Regions from separate parts of the Arthrobacter sp. yr096 genome, predicted to be linked through region 1. Evidence: predicted binding sites of a transcription regulator. Region 1 holds the regulator's gene; each other region holds the start of a gene.
What was found. The regulator LexA, encoded in region 1, represses DNA repair genes until DNA is damaged. The targets are predictions, from matches to a motif close to TCGAACANNTGTTCGA.

Region 1 (6,412 bases):
GTCCCGCTGTTGGGCCAGTGCCCACATGGCCGGGCGTCGGACAACAAACGTGAAGTCGGAACCAGGATCCAGGACCAGCAACTGGGCACCCTCGGACACGGCGGAAAGTGCCGCCCGGGCCGCATAAACGGCCACAGGCCGTGCGTCCGGGTGCCACGCCTCAAGTGCTGCTGCAGACGTGAACACGGGCATGGCCTTCCGACCATCCGGAGCCTTAAGTGTGACCAATGCCATATCGGCCTGCTTGTCTGCATGCAGGCCGTCGACGCCTTCGGCTTCCTCGGCAAGCTGGGCAACAACCGGCACGAACACCCTCGTCGTCGCGAGGGATGCCACGACGTCTGATTCACTTCCCGTTCCAGCCAGCAACGAGGCAATTGCTGCGAGGTAGCCTTCGCCGGCAGAACCGTCGTCGTCCTCGAAGTTATGGATTTTGGCGTCGTCGCCTTCAAAGCTCCTGCCCGCCCACGGCTGGCCTGCAGAATCAGTCGCTCCGCCGGCACCCGCCAAAGCCGCCGCGATGTGACCCGGGAGTTCGCGTCGGCCGTGGCCATGTTCGCCGTGCTGGTGTCCTGCGTCGTGGGGCATCAGCGGCGGCCGGCTACGTCCAGGGCTTCGGGCAGCGTAAAGGCCCCGGCATACAACGCCTTGCCGACGATCGCACCTTCAACGCCCAGCGGTACGAGCTCGCGCAGCACCCGCAGGTCTTCAAGGCTGGAGATACCACCAGAAGCCACAACAGGCTTGCCGGTTTTCTCCACCATCTGGCGCAGCAGGTCCACGTTCGGACCCTGCAACGTACCGTCCTTGGTGACGTCGGTGACGACGTACCGCGCACAGCCAGCGTCCTCAAGACGGGCCAAAACCTCCCAGAGGTCACCACCCTCCTTGGTCCAGCCGCGTCCGGCAAGCGTTGTTCCGCGGACATCGAGTCCGACGGCGATCTTGTCACCGAAACGGTCGATCGCCCGACGGGTCCATTCAGGGTTCTCCAGCGCAGCCGTGCCAAGGTTCACGCGGGCAACGCCCAGCTCCAAGGCACGCTCCAGAGATTCGTCATCCCTCAGGCCACCGGACAGTTCCACCTTGACGTTGAGCTGGGACACCACCTCGCTGATGAGGGCGGCGTTGTTGCCACGTCCAAAAGCGGCGTCGAGGTCAACCATGTGCACCCACTCGGCGCCGGCATTCTGCCAGTTCAGGGCTGCTTCGAGGGGCGTTCCGTAGCTTGTTTCCGAGCCGGCTTCGCCCTGCAGGAGCCGGACTGCCTGGCCATCAACGATGTCGACGGCGGGCAGGAGTTCCAGAACGGACTGGGTAGAGGTGGTCATGTGTGTCCTTGAAGTTTCGAGGGTGACGGGGTCAGGTAGCGGATTCAGCTACCGGGTAGCGTCAGGAGGTAGGCAGCCAGCAGGGACATCCCGGCCAGCACGTAGAAAGAAATGGAGACCCAGCGGGGCTTCTTTTGCTGATGGAAGGAGATCCCGCCACCCACCAGCACGCCGGCGAGGCCCATGAGGACAACAGACCACATTTAGGCGGCACCGCTTCCGGTGGTTTCAGTTACCGGCTTTCGCAAGCCATCAACCCAGTTCCGCAAGAGCCGGGCTCCGGCGTCACCCGATTTCTCTGGGTGGAATTGGGTAGCGCATAGAGGCCCGTTCTCCACGGCCGCAATGAAGCGCGCGCCATGCTCGGACCATGTGACCATCGGCGGAGCCATGCGGGGCTGCACGACGTCGAAGTTCCACTCCTGCACACCATAGGAGTGCACAAAGTAAAAGCGTTCCTGCTCGACGCCGGCAAAGAGCTTGGAGCCCTCCGGCACGTCCACCGTGTTCCACCCCATGTGCGGGACAACGGGGGCAGGAAGAAGCTCCACCTTTCCCGGCCATTCCGCCATGCCTTCGGACTCGGTGCCGTGCTCGACACCGGCTTCGAAGAGGACCTGAAGGCCAACGCATATAGCCAGGACTGGGCGCCCGCCGGCAACCCGTCGCCCGATCATTCGGATCGCATCAACTGCTTTGAGTTCCTTCATGACCGTCTCAAAGGCACCAACGCCGGGAACTACCAAGCCATCAGCGTTAAGCACATCTTCCGGCTTGGCGCTCAGCACCACGTGGGCACCGGCTCGTTCCAGTGCACGAACGGCGGAGCGGACGTTGCCGGAACCGTAGTCCAGGACTGTAACGGTGGGCTTGCCCTCAGGGGACTCAGGCTTCACCGATGCGATGGCGTCAGCCACAGCACCGTCTTTCAGCACCTGGCCACTCATAGTGCTCCCTTGGTGGAGGGGATTCCCTCAACGCGCGGATCCGACTCAACAGCAGCACGGAGTGCCCGCGCGAACGCCTTGAACTGCGCCTCCACGATGTGGTGCGGATCCCTGCCGGCCAGAACATTCATGTGCAGGCAGATTCCGGCATGGAGGGTGATGGCCTCGAACACGTGGCGGGTCAAAGAGCCGGTGAAGTGACCACCGATGAGGTGGTACTCCTGGCCTGCGGGCTCGCCGCCGTGCACCAGGTACGGGCGTCCGGAAACGTCCACCACCGCATGGGCAAGGGCCTCGTCCAAGGGAACCGTAGCTTCGCCGAAGCGACGAATTCCAGCTTTGTTGCCCAAGGCAGTGCGTAAGACCTCACCGAAAGTGATGGCCACATCCTCCACCGTGTGATGGGCATCGATGTGGGTGTCGCCGGTTGCCTTCACGGTCATGTCAATCAAAGAATGCTTGCTCAAGGCAGTCAGCATGTGGTCGTAAAACGGAACCGATGTGCTGATGTCCGAGACACCGGAGCCGTCCAGGTTGATCTCCACCAGAACGGAGGATTCGCTGGTGGTGCGCTCCATGCGCGCAGTGCGGGCAGCGGACGGCGTAGCGCCGGTTTCGCTCATTGGGACGTCCTTATACACGGAGGATGGGTTGGGTCTATTGATAAGTTTAGGCGGGCTGTGAAGCCTTGCCGTCCAAGAGAGCCTCCAGGGCTTTCAGGAAGGCGGTGGTTTCCCGCTCTGTTCCGGCAGTGACACGCAAGTGGCCGGGGATACCGACGTCGCGAATCAGCACGCCCGCATCCAACAGGCCCTGCCAAATACCATGGGGGTTTTCCAAGCCGCCGAAGAACACATAGTTCGAGTCCGAGGCAGACGGCTTGAGGCCCATGCGCAGGAGTTCGGTCACGATGCGATCGCGCTGGACCTTAATGTCTTCGACATCGGCCATCAGCGCTTCGCGGTGGCTCAGGGCTGCGAGGGCGGTTGCCTGCGTAACTGCAGACAAGTGGTACGGAAGGCGCACCAGCCTGATGGCGTCCGTGACCTCGGGGGCCGCCGCCATGTAACCCAGCCGCGCACCCGCAAGGGCGAACGCCTTACTCATGGTGCGGGACACGATCAGTCGCTCACGTCCGGGAAGCAAGGTCAAGGCGCTGGGCGTATTGTCGTGGGCGAACTCGTGGTACGCCTCATCCACGATGACGATTGCCTGGCTGGCTTCTCCGGCCTCATATACGGCTTCGACCACGTCCAGGCCCAAGCCGGTACCCGTGGGGTTGTTCGGCGAACACAGGAACACAATATTGGCTCCGGTTTCACGAACCTGCGCAGCAGCCGAAGCCGCGTCCAAGCCATAGTCATCAGCACGGACGCCGCGGACATACTCCGTGTCAGTTCCGCTTGCGAGCAGCGGATACATGGAATACGTAGGAGGGAAGCCCAGGGCTTTCCGTCCGGGTCCGCCAAATGCCTGGAGGATCTGCTGGAGGACTTCGTTGGACCCATTGGCTGCCCAGATGTTGGCCGGCGAGAGTCCGTGGCCAAGGTACTCAGCAAGTGCCTCGCGGAGTTCAGTAAACTCGCGATCCGGGTAGCGGTTCAGCCCGGTAGCAGCTGCGGCGACGGCCTCGGTGATGGCGGCTTGAACATCCGCCGGCACACCGTGAGTGTTTTCGTTGACATTGAGCAGAATGGGGACATCAAGCTGCGGTGCGCCATAGGGGCTCAGTCCACGCAGGTTGGTCCGGAGGGGTAGTCGGTCAAGTCGCTCAAGCTGGTCACTCACCACCACAGTTTAAGGGGCTGCCGCTACTGCCTACTAACTGTGACGCCACACCACCGCTTTCGACCCTCCCTGAAGACTGCTTGAAGGACTCAGTTGGCGGGGACGAACAGTTGCTGGCCGGGCTGGATACGGCCGCCGCGGAGATCGTTCAGCTGGATGATTTCCGCGATGACGTCGCGGGGGTCACGCTCCGGAGCTGCCGCCCCGGCAATCCCCCACAGCGACTGACCGGGCTGGACAGTGACGCTCAGGGCAACAGGCGGCTGCAACTGCGATTGCGAGTCCGACGCCTTGGCCGGCGAGGTGATGAATCCGGCCAGGCTCAGGAGCGCAGCCACCAGCAGCATTGCAGGGATGCCGAAGAAGACGATCCGTCCCCGCCGGGTGAGACGCAGGCGGGCGGGTGCCTGGGTGGTGCGGAAATCAGCGAACGTAGTGATTGCGGACATGAGCTGAGCCCTTCTGAGCTATTGCCTTGCGACGGATTGCCCGGCGCCTGGCTGCCAATTCTTTGTGCACTCCCGGACCCAAGACCTGGATGTTCGAACACTTTCTTCGAACATCCAGCTTCAGCGTCAGGTTTATAGAACACATATTCGAACCTTGCTATGACATTTTTAGCACTTATCAACGAACGGTGTCGAGACTCGCTAGAACAAATGTTTGATAAACGCCTGTGCCTGCCCTACGTTTGAGTGAAGAAACAGCACTGTTTCAGTGGAACAGGAGGGTCTGACATTTTTTGCAGACCTAACATCCCCGGGCACCTTCCGGGGCGAATGGAAAGGCATTGGCGAACATGGCAGCGAAAGCCACAGGCGGCGGGGCACCCCTGCGGAGCCAGCAGCCTCAAAAGAGTCCCAAGAGCCTGACTGTCCGGCAGAAAAAGATCCTGGAGACCATCCAGCGCTCCGTCAATGACAACGGGTATCCGCCCAGCATGCGCGAGATCGGCGACACCGTAGGCCTGGCAAGCTTGTCCAGCGTCACGCACCAGCTTTCCCAGCTGGAGAAGCTTGGTTACCTGCGCAGGGACCCCAAGCGTCCTCGCGCCATGGAAGTCCTGATGCCCTTGACCTTGGATGGCGGACCGATTCCTGGAGTCGAAGCGCCCACGACACTTCGCAGCGCCGGTGGTCTCGCCGTTACGGAGCTGGCCAGTGCAAGTGATACCGCCATGGTTCCCCTGGTAGGCCGTATCGCGGCCGGCGGTCCCATCCTGGCTGACCAGACAGTGGAAGACGTACTGCCCCTCCCCCGGCAACTCGTAGGGCACGGCGAACTGTTCATGCTGAAGGTGGCCGGAGACTCCATGATCGATGCCGCCATCTGCGACGGTGACTGGGTAGTGGTGCGCCGCCAGAATGACGCCATCAACGGCGACATCGTGGCCGCCTTGCTGGACGACGAAGCCACGGTGAAGACGTTCCGCCAGCGCGATGGGCACACCTGGCTGCTACCACAGAACACCCAGTACGAGCCCATCCTTGGCGATCAGGCCACCATCATGGGCAAGGTTGTCTCGGTCCTGAGGTCCCTCTAACGCAGAGGTCCTCTGTATCCGGGCCCCTCTGCATCGGAACTCACCTGCACCCAGAAAGCGCCCAGGGCCTCCTAAGAGGCTTTGGGAGAGCCCAGGCGCTCCAGGACGCCCCGCACCACTGTTCGGTCGGTGGTCGCCCAGAACGGCGGTAGGGCAGCCCTCAGGAACCCGCCATAACGTTCCGTCGACAACCTGGAATCGAGCACAGCCACGACTCCTTTATCGCCGGTTGAACGGATGAGGCGTCCGGCACCCTGGGCCAACCGGATGGCGGCATGCGTTGCTGACACGGCCATGAACCCATTGCCACCCGACTGTGCGACAGCCCGCGAACGGGCAGTCATCAGGGGATCGTCCGGACGCGGGAAGGGAATGCGGTCGATCACCACAAGGCGGCACGAACCACCCGGTACGTCAACGCCTTGCCACAGAGACATGGTTCCGAAGAGGCAAGTGTCCGGCTCATCTGCGAATTGTTTTACGAGGGCTGCCATGGTGGATTCGCCCTGACAGAGGATGTCCACGTCCAGGCGGAGCCGCATGGCGTCGGCGGCTTCTTCCGCAGCCCGCCGTGACGAGAAGAGACACAGTGCTCCCCCGCCGGAGGCACGGATGAGGTCTTCCAACTCGTCGAGTGCCTCAGGCGATGTACCGCGGCCAGGTTTGGGCAGATGCTTCGCAACATACAACACACCTTGCTTTGGGTAATCGAAGGGCGAGCCAACATCGATCCCAGTCCAGCTTGGTGCGCCGTCGCCAATCAGCCCCAACCCACCGGCGGCCGGCTCGAAGGCAGATCCAAT
Region 2 (6,412 bases), on a different contig from region 1:
TCCCACCATGAGTCCCTGGTGAACCAGTGCGCGGTGTGGACGTCGGGATCGACCATCCAGATCCGGCCGTCGTGACGGATCGCCAACGGGGTGCCGTCGGGGCTGAATCGGACATCGACGTCGTGGCCGGTGGTGGGTGATTCGGGTGCAAGAGTCATGGTGGTTTTCTTTCTTACCTTGGCGCCGGTCAGGCGGCCTTGACGAGGGGGAGTTCGTCCCAGTGGGTGGTGTACCTGGGGGAGAGCATGTCGCGTTTCATGGACCAGTCCGGCCCGCCTTTGATCCCGGCATGGCCCAAGCCGATGGAGCCACGGCCGTACCGTTTCGTCACGTCCTCCAACAGGATCCCAATGCCCCGTTCTTCGTGGGGGTTCTCGAACAGTTCCAAGGGTTTCTGGTTCCCGGAGGGGCGCAGGTCGGTGACCATGATCCCGGCCCTGACGTATTTCACGCCCTCGTGGACCTGGGGGAGCAGTGCGTGGGCTGCCCGGGTCAGCAGCACCGGGTCAGCTGTCGGCATCGGCAACGCAAGACAGACAGAGGGGAAGGACTTTTCGTTCGGGTTGAAGTGCGACGTCGCCGCGAACGCCGTCAGCACCTTGGCTTGCAGGTCGTGTTTGGCCAGGCGTGCGGAGGCCATTTGCGCGTAGACGCTCATGACCTGCCGCAGCCCTGCAGTTGTGGTGATCGGTGTGGAGAAGGATCGGGAGAAGATCAGCTGGTCCCTGCCGATCCGTTCCTCTTCCATCGGGATGCAGGGTGTTCCCTGCAGTTCCAGGACGGTGCGCATCATGACGATGGAGAACTTGTCCCTGATCGTGACTGGGTTCGCCCGGGTCAGGTCCAGGATCGAGAAGATCCCCATCGCGTTCAGGCGTTTGGTCAGCCTGGTGGCCACGCCCCAGATTTCGATCACAGACAGCTTGGCCATCAGCGCTTCGCGGTGCGTGGCGGGCACTGACTCCCACCGGCAGACTCCGTTGAAGGCAGGGTTGTTCTTCGCCCACTTGTTGCATAGCTTCGCCAGGGTCTTCGTCGGGGCGATCCCGACGCAGACCGGCACGCCGACGTGCCGCCGGCACGCGGCCTTCATCGTCCGGCCCAGTTCCAGCAGCTCGTCCGGTTCGCCCTTGACGCCCAGGAACGCCTCATCGATGGAGTAGACCTCCAGCCAGGCTGAGTAGCGGCCCAGCAGCTCCATCACCCGGGCCGAGATGTCCCCGTATAGCTCGTAGTTGCTCGACAAGGCCACCAGGCCCCACTCCTTGGCCCGGGGCCGGAGCTTGAACCACGGATCCCCCAGGCCAATGCCCAGGCGCTTCGCTTCAGGGGAGCGGGTGACCGCGCAGCCGTCATTGTTGGAGAGCACAATGACCGGTTTGCCCTCCAGGGAAGGGTTGAAGGCACGCTCGGCCGAGGCGTAAAAGCAGTTCACGTCCACGTGCGCGATTTCCTGCATCCGGCGCATCACCGCGGGCTTAGACATGGTGCAGGCACCTCGTGGCCACGCCCCAGATGGTCAATTCCGACAATGGCGGAACCTTGATATCGGGGAAGCGGGGGTTGTCTGCCTGCAGGATCACGCCCGAGGGTGTGATTCGTAGCCGCTTGATCGTCAACTCACCGTCGAGGACCGCGACGACCACGGAACCGTCCTTCGGTTCCAGTGCCCGGTTCACCACCAGCTCGTCACCGTCGCTGATGCCAGCCCGTTCCATGGACTGGCCGGTGACCCGGACGATGAAGGTGCTGGTCACGTCTTTGACCAGGTGTTCGTTGAGGTCGATCCGGCCGTCGAAGTAGTCCTGGGCGGGAGAGGGATAGCCGGCGGCCACCGTAACGGGTGCCAGTAAAGCTGTCACCAGAGAGAGTCCCGCGTCTATCACACGGGGGCCAACTACCACGCCCACAACACACCCTTTATTCGAATCTATGTTCGATTAACCATACTCCAGGGGGCCGACAGGATAGGTCCCTGAGTTTTTTTGGAGGGCTTCTCGAGGGGGTCGGTAGGAGGCCCCTCTACTCGGCGGCTTCAACTTGCCCCACCGACGCGGCCGGTTGCAGATCGCAGTGCCCTTCTGAGTAGGGGGCAGTGTAGGAGATACCAACTATCCGAAGTCGCTCAAGCCAGAGGCTACGACGCTGGGAAGCGCTGGGGCGCAACTCTCGTACACTACGAAAGTTCTGGGCTGCGACGTTCCTGCTGTATGAAAGTTCTGTACTAGATCTTTCATACAGTACGAAAGCTCCACCACTTCTCACACCATAAAAAGAGTGAGCCATAAGTTCATGAAAAATTATCGGATCACATTATTAGAATCATGAAAAATGTTCTCATGAAGATTCATGTTTATTTTTTCATGTAAAACATGATTGCATGATCACATGATTGCGATACTCTATAAGTACCGCGTAACCCTATGATCCCGAGGTCAGCGACCTAGGCAACGGGCTCATCTGGGGAAAGACAGCGTGGCGGCCCAGCGGGAACTGGACCACCACGCGTTTGATGGGTTAACCGATCAAGTCTTTCACTGCGGTAGCGAGAACAACAGCAGCCGTGCAGACGCCCATTGCCAACCTAAGCAACTTGAGGCGCCGCACGGCTGCTTGCTTTTTAGCTAGCTCCGGATCGACATCACAGATAAGACCCACCCCCTTTCAGCCAGAACCCGCCATGGGATGGCGGGTTATCCGTGCCCCAAGGAGTTGGGGTAACACAATGATAAACCCATTCTGAGCTTTAGGGAAATAGCAAAAGAATGCGAATTCAACAGGGTTGGCCCTGCCTCCAGACTTCTTTCATAAACTCGCAAGTTTTGGCGCCGCCGGCGAACTCACCCCCTTCGAGTGGGTTGGGGGTCGGGGTCCGACCCCCAACCACGGCGAGGCTACTCTGGACCCCGAATCCCTTCGTCGATTCAGTAGCGAACCGTGCACCGCTCTTCTGTCGGAATTCCGACAGCTCTAGTGCTCCGGCGTGGCGGGACATGGACGGGTTGCACGCCAATAGGGGACAGCTTTGAGCTGTGCGGAGGGCTCCACCTGCCCCCAGTGGGCACAACCCGTCCACCGCGACCGGAAGGGTTACCGGTCTTTAAGGTGTGGCGGTAGTTCGACGTCGGCGGGGTCGAGTTCGGGTCTGGTGCGGAGCAGTTTGATTGGGTGGCGGTAGGACTTGCCGGTCCATGCGACGTCGGACGCGATTTCCACAACGATCGGTTCGATCAACGTCAGCCGTACTGTCCCTTTGTCTTTGCTGAACCGGTTCAGCGAGGTTTCGGTGATTTCTGCGGGCCAGGGATGCCCGGGCTGCGCCGGTCGGAGCTGGCGGCCCAGCTCGCGCCCTATCCGCGTTGAAAGCACCGTGGAGCGGCCTACGATGCGCAGCTGCCCATCGACCGGCAGGCCGGCGATGATCGCCTGTGGCTGGCTCAGTGGGCCGATGACGGCCGCGCACACCACGTCGGTGACGTCTTTGTGCTTGACCTTCAACCACGCCCTGGCCCCCGGCTCGTAGGTCTGGGCTCCGCCTTTGACCACGAGGCCTTCCACGCCGGTGGCGGGCAAATCCCGCAGCCAGGCCTGTGCCAGCTCCCGGTCTGTTGTGGTGGGGGAGAGGTTCAGCGGGGCGGTCCATTCCTTTGCAAGCTCCTCGAGTAAGGACCGGCGGCCAGTGAACGGTACGCTCCTGATGTCTTGCCCTGCGACGGCCAAGACGTCGAAGGCCGCGAAAGAGGCCGGCAACTGGTGAACCAGAGCCGGCATCGCCGCCCGGGCCGTGACCATTCGCCGCTGCAGCGCGTCGAAGTCCAGCCGGTCCCCGTTCCAGATGACGGCTTCACCGTCGATAACGCACCCGGGCGGGATCTGCGCTGCAGCGGCGGCGGCAAGGTCAGGGAATACCCTCGTGAGGTCTTTGCCCTGCCGGGACCAAAGCGTCACGGATTCGGCGTCGACGACAAGGACCGCCCTATAGCCGTCCCATTTGGGCTCGTAGTAGGAAGCGCCCGGGAGCGCATTAGAGCCGGGAAGAGCCTTGACCAGTTTCGCCAGGGCAACAGCAACCGGGGGTTGCAGTGCCGCTGGGATGGACTCGGCCATGACTACTGCTCCTGCGGATTGGGCCAATCGCGTGCGCCACCCATCCGGCGTTGAAGCGACCGGAGCATCCATATGGTTTCATCGTCCTGGAAGCCGGTTGTGATGGACCAGTCGAGTCCTGCGCCCATAACGTTGCTGGCGAAAACTATCTCGGTGGCCAGCAATGCCCGGCGCCAATCGGCCTTGCTGAGGGGTCTGCCCATCCGGATGTCCTCGCCGATGCGATCACCTTCGAGCAACAGATCGTCAACGTCGCTGAATCCAATGGCGACCGCCATTGCGTCTGTGGGGCGGGCAGGCCCACCCCATTCGAGAAAGCCCCGCCACAGGAGCAGCCGTTCCTCATCGCTGAGGTCGAATTGAATCTTCTTTGCCGTGGTCATCCCGCCGGGCTAGTAGCGTTGCTGGTCCGGGCGGCGCATGATCTGAACCGCGCTTGCGAGGCAGACCGTGCCGGAAGCGACCAGGATTGCGGCGGAAGCGATGAGGTACCAGGTGCCACCGGTTGTCAGTGCGCAGTAGAGGCCGTACAGGAGGAAGCTGGTTCCCAATAGCGCCCAGGTCAGCGCTGCTTTCTTCTTGTCCATGGCCCCAGCGTAAAGGACCAAGACCAGAACGGACCTTCGCTGCGCTTCGGCCTGTAGCCCTTCTTTGCCTTACATGTGGCTGGGTTGTTCTCCGTACAAGGCCACTGATCGTAGCCGTCCGGGGGCCCGACCCGTCAACCCACGCAACCGGCCAATCCCACGCGGTCGCTGCGCTCCCTTATTTCGCGGGATTCCCCGGTCACTCTTCGGGGTTGACGGCCCACCCTCGACCGGCTGGACCAGTGGGGGCCTCGCACGGCGGGGCAGGAAGGAGGTGGCTACATGAGCATCGACGAAGCGATCAAGCTCGCGACTTCGGTCGTGAGCTTGATGACAGCTGTCATCGCTCTACTCTCCCTGCGGAACGCGCGCTTAAAGAGCAAACGCTCCCGAGCTGGAACTCGGAAGCGTAAGCGTAAAGCAAGGAAGTAGGTGTAGCTACGAAACCCGGTGGTCGTGACCGCTTCGGTTGCGGCCACCGGCTCCTTCTCAGATTAGGTCCTACTCACCGATAAGGAAACCTCATGGAACCGCTGACCATCGTGAACTTCGTTCTCTCGCTCACAGCACTGGGAGCTTCGATCATGGCGTACCGCGCCAATTCCAAAGTCCCCAAGGAAGACGAAAGCTAGCCGGATCCGGGGCGGGCCCGCCACGCGGCTGCCCGCCCTACCGGGCCGGGCTGTCCTTCGGACCTTCAGCCGTGTCCTTCATGATGCGCCCAATCGTCGCGGCAATCGCCCGCACCGCCTCCGGGTCCTCCGCCCAAGAGCGCCCGTTACGGCTGCAAGCGCGAAACGACGTCACCTTGGAATCGTCGATGGTCTGCCGCAGCTCAACCCACGCCGCCTCCAGGTCGGAAGATTCCGCGGTCTTTCGGCGCCTGCTCAGAAAGTCTCTCAGTCCCACTACCCACCACTCCTTCTGACAACACTCGGAGAACAAGCATGCTCGCAGGGCTCGCACCCCTTTGGGCGTCCATTCCGCTTCGCTCCATGGCCGGCTGTTGGGTCCATGGCGCGCCGTCGCAGAGCTCCGGACACCCTGGCCCTGATGTGTCTACGACGTTTTTTGGCTGCTGTCCTTCGGATTGTACGTGTCCGCTCCACCCCGTCTAGCCCCTCCGCAGGCTCCGGGGCCTGCGGAGCAGGAAATGTCCCTCCGGCGCTCCTGCGTCGCTTATTTCCTCCGGGAATTTCCCACACCTTGCCCAAGGGTAGACAGGCCTCCGTCGGCCACAGCTCCGCAAGCTTCGCCAGCAGCCAAAAAACAACGGGGGAGAGGGGAAGCTGGCCGGTCACCTAGGTCGCCCCACCCACCCAACTTCTCGGACAAGAAGGACAAACACCACATGAACGCAATCACCACCACCACGGTGACCACCGAGGACACCGGCGAAACCATCGACGGCGTTACCGTGCTGGGCGACTACCACATGAACGACGGCTACGACTGGATGGGACTCATCTCAGAGCACGGCTGGGCCGTGATGCCCAGTTGGGGTTCCGAGGGCTGGGACTTGGGCCAGTGGCCCTACGTCATGGTCGCCGGGATCCGCACCGCCGATGAAATCGGCAACCTGTTCGGCTTGGCCACCTATTGCGAGGGCGACGTGAAGACGACGTTTTACCGGACCAAAGCCCGGTACTGGGATGCGATCAGTGAACAGGCATTCCTCCACTGGAAGAACGGACAAGCCCACGGCCCGGCAGAGCTGC
Region 3 (6,412 bases), on a different contig from region 1:
GTTGCTGGGCAAGAACGTGGTCCGGCTCAAGGGCGGCGATCCTTACGTGTTTGGGCGCGGCGGCGAAGAAGTGGCTGCCTGCGTTGCTGCCGGCGTGCCGATACGGGTCATTTCCGGTGTCACCAGCGCGATTTCTGTTCCTGCCGCGGCCGGTATCCCGGTGACGCACCGCGAAGTGAGCCACATGTTCACCGTGGTCTCCGGCCACGCGCCATTGACGGAGAAAGAACACACCCACCTTGCCGGCCTTGGCGGGACGATCGTGGTGCTCATGGGCATCGGGACCCTGCCCCAGCTGGCCGCTGGCCTGCGTAGGGCGGGGATGAAGCCGGACATGCCGATGGCTGTGGTGGAGCGTGGATACCGCCCCGGACAGCGCACCACCATCGCGGACCTCGGTACCATCGAAACTGCGGCCACCGGCTGCAGCAACCCTGCGGTGCTGGTCATCGGCGAGGTGGTGAGGGTGGCTGAAGCCAACCGGAATCACGCCGAAGCATCCGCCGAACTGAGCCGACTCGCGGCTTCGCTCCTTGAAGCCTGAAGGTAAAAACACATGACTGTTGCACGTGCCATCGAAATCCAGGACCCTACGGCCGCTCCCGAGGTATCCGAAACCGCCGAAGCGCCGCTGGACGGATTCCGCATAGGCGTCACCTCGCACCGCCGTTCCCGTGACCTCATTGAGGCACTGGAACGCCGCGGTGCAAGCGTGTTGCACGCCCCCGCCTTGAAGATCGCCCCTGTGCAGGAGGACATGGTCCTCATCGAGGACACGCGGACCATCATTGCTGCCCAGCCGGATATCTGCATTGCCACCACGGCCTACGGCATGCGCCGCTGGTGCGAAGCCGCTGATTCCTTCGGCATCGGCGAGCAGCTTCTGGAAACCCTGTCTGCCTGCCGCATGTTCGTCCGCGGCCCCAAGGCCCGCGGAGCCGTGCGCGCGGCTGGGCTTGCCGACGTCGGAATCAGCAGTGACGAAACCACCGCAACCCTGGTGGATATGCTGCTGGCTGAGGGTGTCCGAGGCAAGACCGTAGCTGTCCAGCTGCATGGGTACACCGATGTCCGCCAGCTTGAACGGCTGCGCATGTCCGGGGCCACCGTGCTCACCGTGACCCCGTACCGCTGGGTCAAGCCCGACGGCGAAGACAAGCTTCCTCGCCTGATCGAGGCTGTGGTGGGCGGAAACCTCGATGTGCTGACGTTCACCAGTGCCCCCGCGGTGGACGCCATGTGGAGCACCGCGCACGAAATGGGCTTGTACCGCCAACTCATCGAAGCACTCAAGGGACCGGTGACTGTTGCCGCCGTTGGGCCTGTTACCGCACAACCACTGGTCGACGCCGGGCTGACGCCCCTTATCCCCGACCGCTACCGGATGGGGGCCCTGATCCGTTTGGTGACGGAGCACCTCTCCCTGAACCATGTGCGACGCCTGGAGACCAAGAGCGCCACGATCGAGCTTCGGGGCCGCTGCTTGCGGATCAACGGTGAAGTGGTGGAGCTTGCGCCGGCTCCGCTGCTGCTCCTGCGTGCGCTGCTCGGCGCGGGTGGAGCTGTCCTGTCCCGCGAAGCGCTCTCTGACCTGTTGGATCTGCGCGGCTCCGTGCACGCCTTGGACATGACGGTCAGCAGGCTGCGTTCCTCGCTCCCGGACGGCAGGCTGGTGGAAACCGTGGTGAAGCGCGGTTACAGACTGCGGGCCTAGCTGCCGCGGTGCGCCATGACCCGACGCTCCGTCCTCCGCCACGCTACGCCGCCTTCACCAGGGGAAGTTCGTCCCAGTTGGTGGTGTAGCGGGGGCTGAGCATGTCACGTTTCATGGTCCAGTCCGGGCCGCCTTTGATGCCTGCGTGGCCAAGCCCGATGGAGCCGCGGCCATATCTTTTGCTGACTTGCTCCAGCAGTGGGCCAATCCCGCGCTCCTCGTGCCGGTTCTCGAAGATCTCCAGCGGTTTCTGGTTGCCGCTGGGACGGAGGTCCGTGACCATGATCCCTGCTTTGGCGTATTTCACGCCTTCCTGGATTTTGGGCACCAGTGCGTGTGCGGCTTTGGTCAGGAGCACGGGGTCCGCAGTGGGCATGGGCAGCCTGACGGTGACCGTGGGGAAGGATTTGTCATGGGGGTTGTAGACCGATGTGGCCGCAAAGGCCGTCAGCAGTTTGGCTTGAAGGCCATGCTTTGCCAGCCTGGCACTGGCCATCTGGCCATAGACGCTGAGCACCTGCCGCAACTGCTCCGTGGTGGTAATCGGCGTGGAAAACGAACGGGAGAAAATCAGCTGGTCCCGGCCGATCCTTTCTTCTTCCATGGGGATGCACGGTGTGCCCTGGAGCTCCAGGACCGTTCGCATCATGACGATGGAGAATTTGTCCCGCAAAGCGATGGGGTCGGCGCGGACCAGGTCCAGGATCGAGAAGATCCCCATGGCATTCAGCCGCTTGGTGAGCCGGGTTGCCACACCCCAGATTTCAATAACGGACAGCCGTGCCATGAGGGCTTGGCGTTCCTCTGCGGGAATGGAGTCCCAGCGGCACACACCATTGAAAACCGGGTTGTGCTTGGCCCATTTGTTGGCGAGCTTGGCCAAGGTTTTGGTGGGCGCGATTCCGACGCAGACAGGGACCCCCACATGCCGTTGGCAGGCAACCTTGATGGTGCGCCCCAGCTCCAACAGGTCTTCGGGTTTCCCTTTCACCCCAAGAAACGCTTCGTCGATGGAATACACCTCCTGCCACGCTGAGTACCGGGCCAGAAGCTCCATGACCCGGGAGCTGATATCGCCGTACAGCTCGTAGTTGCTGGAGAGCGCAATCAGCCCCCATTCCTTGGCCCGTGGAGCAAGCTTGAACCACGGCTCTCCCAACCCGATGCCCAACTTCTTGGCTTCCGGCGACCTGGTCACGGCGCAACCGTCATTGTTTGACAGCACGATAAGTGGCTTACCCTCCAGCGCAGGGTTGAAAGCCCTCTCCGCCGATGCATAGAAACAGTTGATATCCACATGGGCGATCTCCTGCATGTGATGCATGAGGGCTGGCTTGGACATCATTCTCCCTGAGTTCGTTGCTAGCACGCACACCCGCATACTCCGCGCAGGACACGCCGCTGATTCGAACATATATTCGAATGGTTCAACTGTATCGCCTACCTCCGACAACAAAGCGCCCCGTCCGCCGGAATGTGGAAAAGTCCGGAGGACGGGGCGCAGTATCGACAGAAAAGCTAGGAAACTCCAGACGATTCCTTCTTGTGCACCAGGTAGATGGCGCCCGTAGTGACATCTTCCTCAAGCGCTTCCAGGGTGCGTCCGCGGGTTTCGGGAACCTGGGTGTAGATGAAGATCAGGGCCGCGATTCCCACCACCCCGAAGAGGAAGAACGTACCGGTGATTCCCACACCGGCAACCAGCGTCGGGAAGAAGAGACCGAGCAGCGCGTTGGCGATCCAGAGGCAGAACACTGATAATCCGATGGCGAAGCCACGCACGTGCAACGGGAAAATCTCGGACAGCATCACCCACACAGCGATGTTCAGGAACGTCTGCATGGAGCCGACGAACGCGACCACCAGGAACAGGATGACGAACGGGCGCGCAGCGTTGCCCACAGGCAGGACGATCGAGGCGATGCCGATCAGGAAATGGCAAACAGTTGTCAGGGTGAACCCAAGGAGCAATGTGGTCCTGCGGTTGACCCGTTGCATGAGCGTCAGGGCAATCACGCCGCCAACCACCGCAATGACGCCGGGGGCAATATTGGCGATCAGGGCCGCGTTGGAGTCAAAACCAGCTTCGACCAGCACGGACTGGCCGTAGTACATGATCGAGTTGATACCCGTCAGCTGCTGGGCAACCCCCAGGCCGATACCCACCAGAATGATGCGCAGGATCCACTTGTCCTTCAGGGCACCCCACGAGGTGGCCTTGGAAGCGCGTTCTTCGTCGGCAAGGTGTTTTACATCAGCCATTTCAGCTTCGGCACGCTCCTCGGAACGGATGGTCTTGAGGACTACCAGCGCTTCTTCCCAACGTCCCTTGGAGATCAGCCAGCGCGGCGACTCCGGCATCCGCAGCATTCCGAAGAACAGTGCAATTGCAGGCAATGCAGCGACGGCAAGCATAATGCGCCACACTCCGCCGAACTCGCCCCAGACGTTGCCGATGATGGCATTGACCACGAACGCCGCCAGTTGGCCAATGACGATCATGAGCTCGTTCCGCCCGGCCAGTGAGCCGCGGATCTCGTAGGGTGCAAGCTCTGCAAGGAAGACGGGCACCACTGTGGAAGCTCCACCCACGGCAAGACCCAGGATGACCCGGCCCAAAACCATTACCTCAAAGTTCGGCGCAAAGACGCAGGCAAGGGTTCCGGCCAGGAACAGGACAGCGAGCAGGATGATGGTCTTCCGCCGGCCCCAGCCGTCGGACAAGCGCCCTCCCCCAACCGCCCCGGCAGCAGCTCCAAACAAGAGTGAGCTGGTGACGACTCCTTCCGTCAGGGGTGTCAGGGCGAGATCGACCGTCATGGGCCTCAGTGCGCCGTTGATGACACCAGTGTCATAACCGAACAGCAGGCCTCCAAATGTGGCCACCAGGGCAACGAGCCCCAGGCGCTTTCTGTGCGGGCCATTGGTCAGCGGAGGGAGCGAAACGCCGGGGGCGCCTCCCCGCTGCGTTTGCGTCGAAGACATCAGGACTCCTTTGTCAGTGTGGTGCGGGTCATACCCACCCGCTCTCCATAGAGACTAACGCGCGAAAGGCTTAAATGTAAGGTCAAACTGACAAATGACTTAATTTCATGATTCACCACCATGGGAAGATGAGGACATGGTTTCCGACCACCGCCATCGTTCCGCCACGCAAAGCGACGTCGCCCGCGAAGTCGGCGTCTCCCGAACACTTGTCTCTTTTGCCTTCCGCGGCGCGCCCGGGGTCAGCGGTGAAACCAAACAGGCCATCTTCGACGCCGCCAAGCGTCTGGGCTACCGACCCAACGCAGTAGCTGCCGACTTGGCTCGCAAGCACCGCTCCGCCGTCGGCCTCTACCTCATGGATATCCGTAACGAGGTCTACGCCGACATCCTCAGCGGCGTCCGCACGGCACTGCCGCAGGACCGCAACAGGCTCATCCTCAGCGTCTCGCGATCCAGCGACGGTGAGGACCAGGGTGCCCTCGAGTCGCTGATAGAGGCCCGCGTGGGAATCATCATCGCCGCGACCCTGCTGGACACCGAGCACCGGGTGCAGGAGTTGGCCAGGATCGTTCCGCTGGTCAGCGTCACCCGCCCGGTGGAGGGGGTGGACAGCGTCTACTCCGATGACGACGCCGGCGCCCGCGCCGCCACCGAGCACCTCATTGGCCTGGGCCATACAAGGATCGCCCACTTGGCGGGCCCGGTGTACGACGGCCACACCGTCCGCAGGCAAAGTTATGCAAAAACCATGCGCGACGCCGGACTGAAGCCGCTCACGCTGGCCGCTGCGGACTTCACCCAAGACGCCGGCAGGCGCGCGGCCGACGAACTCCTGGGCATGGCCCACCGACCGACCGCGATCTTCACCCATAACGACCAACTCGCCTTGGGGGCGCGCGAGGCCGCGTACGCCAGGGGCCTCTCGGTCCCGTCCGAGCTGTCGCTGGTGGGCTACGACAATTCGCGAACCTCGGGGCTCCACGGCATCGACCTCACCTCCGTTGACCTTCACGCTGTCGAGTTGGGGCAGATCGCCGGAACAGTGGCCCTGGAGCGGCTCAGCAACCCGGAAGCACCCATCGCCGACAGGCGGCTCACACCGCAACTGGTGGTCCGCAATTCGACGGCACCACCGCCGGCCAGCAGTTAAATGTGATGCAGGCACGTGGTAGCCACGCCCCAGATGGTCAGCTCTGACAGGGCGGGCACCCGAATGTCCGGATAGTTGGGATTGTCTGCCTGAAGCACCACACCCGACGGAGTGACGCGGAGCCTCTTGATGGTCAGCTCGCCATCCAGGACGGCTACGACGACGGACCCGTCCTTGGGCTCCAGGGCCCGGTTAACGATCAACTCGTCACCGTCACTGATCCCGGCACCCTCCATGGATTGACCCGTCACCCGCACCACGAAAGTGCTGGTGACATCCTTGATCAGGTGCTCATTGAGATCGATCCGGCCATCAAAGTAATCCTGCGCGGGCGATGGGTACCCTGCCGCCACCGGAATGGGAGCCAGCAGTACCGACATCAGGGAAAAGCCCGCATCTATCACGCGGGGGCCGACGATCACGCCCACAACACACCTTTATTCGAATATATGTTCGATACTTGAGTGTACAGTGCGTGACCGACAATGTTCCTGCCCGCTGTGGACCGACCAGGGACCGACCTGCTAGCGCAACACCCGATACCGTACGTGCGTCACCAG

Region 2: BMY91_RS21555 (LexA family protein) is a predicted target of LexA. The motif match lies at 1,925-1,940, and genes of this name have one in related genera.
Region 3: BMY91_RS05580 (Y-family DNA polymerase) is a predicted target of LexA. The motif match lies at 3,121-3,136, and genes of this name have one in related genera.

What each region holds. Positions count from the first base shown of each region.
Region 1 is NZ_FNYI01000004.1:455,101-461,512, reverse strand. Features, by position in the region: gene BMY91_RS13100 (SseB family protein) at 1-588, opposite strand, end outside; gene priA (bifunctional 1-(5-phosphoribosyl)-5-((5-phosphoribosylamino)methylideneamino)imidazole-4-carboxamide isomerase/phosphoribosylanthranilate isomerase PriA) at 588-1,331, opposite strand; gene BMY91_RS23135 (hypothetical protein) at 1,376-1,534, opposite strand; gene hisH (imidazole glycerol phosphate synthase subunit HisH) at 1,535-2,278, opposite strand; gene hisB (imidazoleglycerol-phosphate dehydratase HisB) at 2,275-2,901, opposite strand; gene BMY91_RS13080 (histidinol-phosphate transaminase) at 2,948-4,066, opposite strand; gene BMY91_RS13075 (LysM peptidoglycan-binding domain-containing protein) at 4,156-4,515, opposite strand; gene lexA (transcriptional repressor LexA) at 4,866-5,609, shown strand; gene BMY91_RS13065 (ATP-dependent DNA helicase) at 5,681-6,412, opposite strand, start outside.
Region 2 is NZ_FNYI01000013.1:625-7,036, reverse strand. Features, by position in the region: gene BMY91_RS21565 (hypothetical protein) at 1-158, opposite strand, end outside; gene BMY91_RS21560 (Y-family DNA polymerase) at 188-1,486, opposite strand; gene BMY91_RS21555 (LexA family protein) at 1,479-1,910, opposite strand; gene BMY91_RS21550 (ATP-dependent DNA ligase) at 3,091-4,107, opposite strand; gene BMY91_RS21545 (hypothetical protein) at 4,110-4,490, opposite strand; gene BMY91_RS21540 (hypothetical protein) at 4,500-4,694, opposite strand; gene BMY91_RS21525 (hypothetical protein) at 6,046-6,412, shown strand, end outside.
Region 3 is NZ_FNYI01000002.1:170,298-176,709, forward strand. Features, by position in the region: gene cobA (uroporphyrinogen-III C-methyltransferase) at 1-544, shown strand, start outside; gene BMY91_RS05575 (uroporphyrinogen-III synthase) at 557-1,714, shown strand; gene BMY91_RS05580 (Y-family DNA polymerase) at 1,758-3,056, opposite strand; gene BMY91_RS05585 (sugar porter family MFS transporter) at 3,233-4,699, opposite strand; gene BMY91_RS05590 (LacI family DNA-binding transcriptional regulator) at 4,836-5,852, shown strand; gene BMY91_RS05595 (LexA family protein) at 5,849-6,280, opposite strand; gene BMY91_RS05600 (dihydrofolate reductase family protein) at 6,377-6,412, opposite strand, start outside.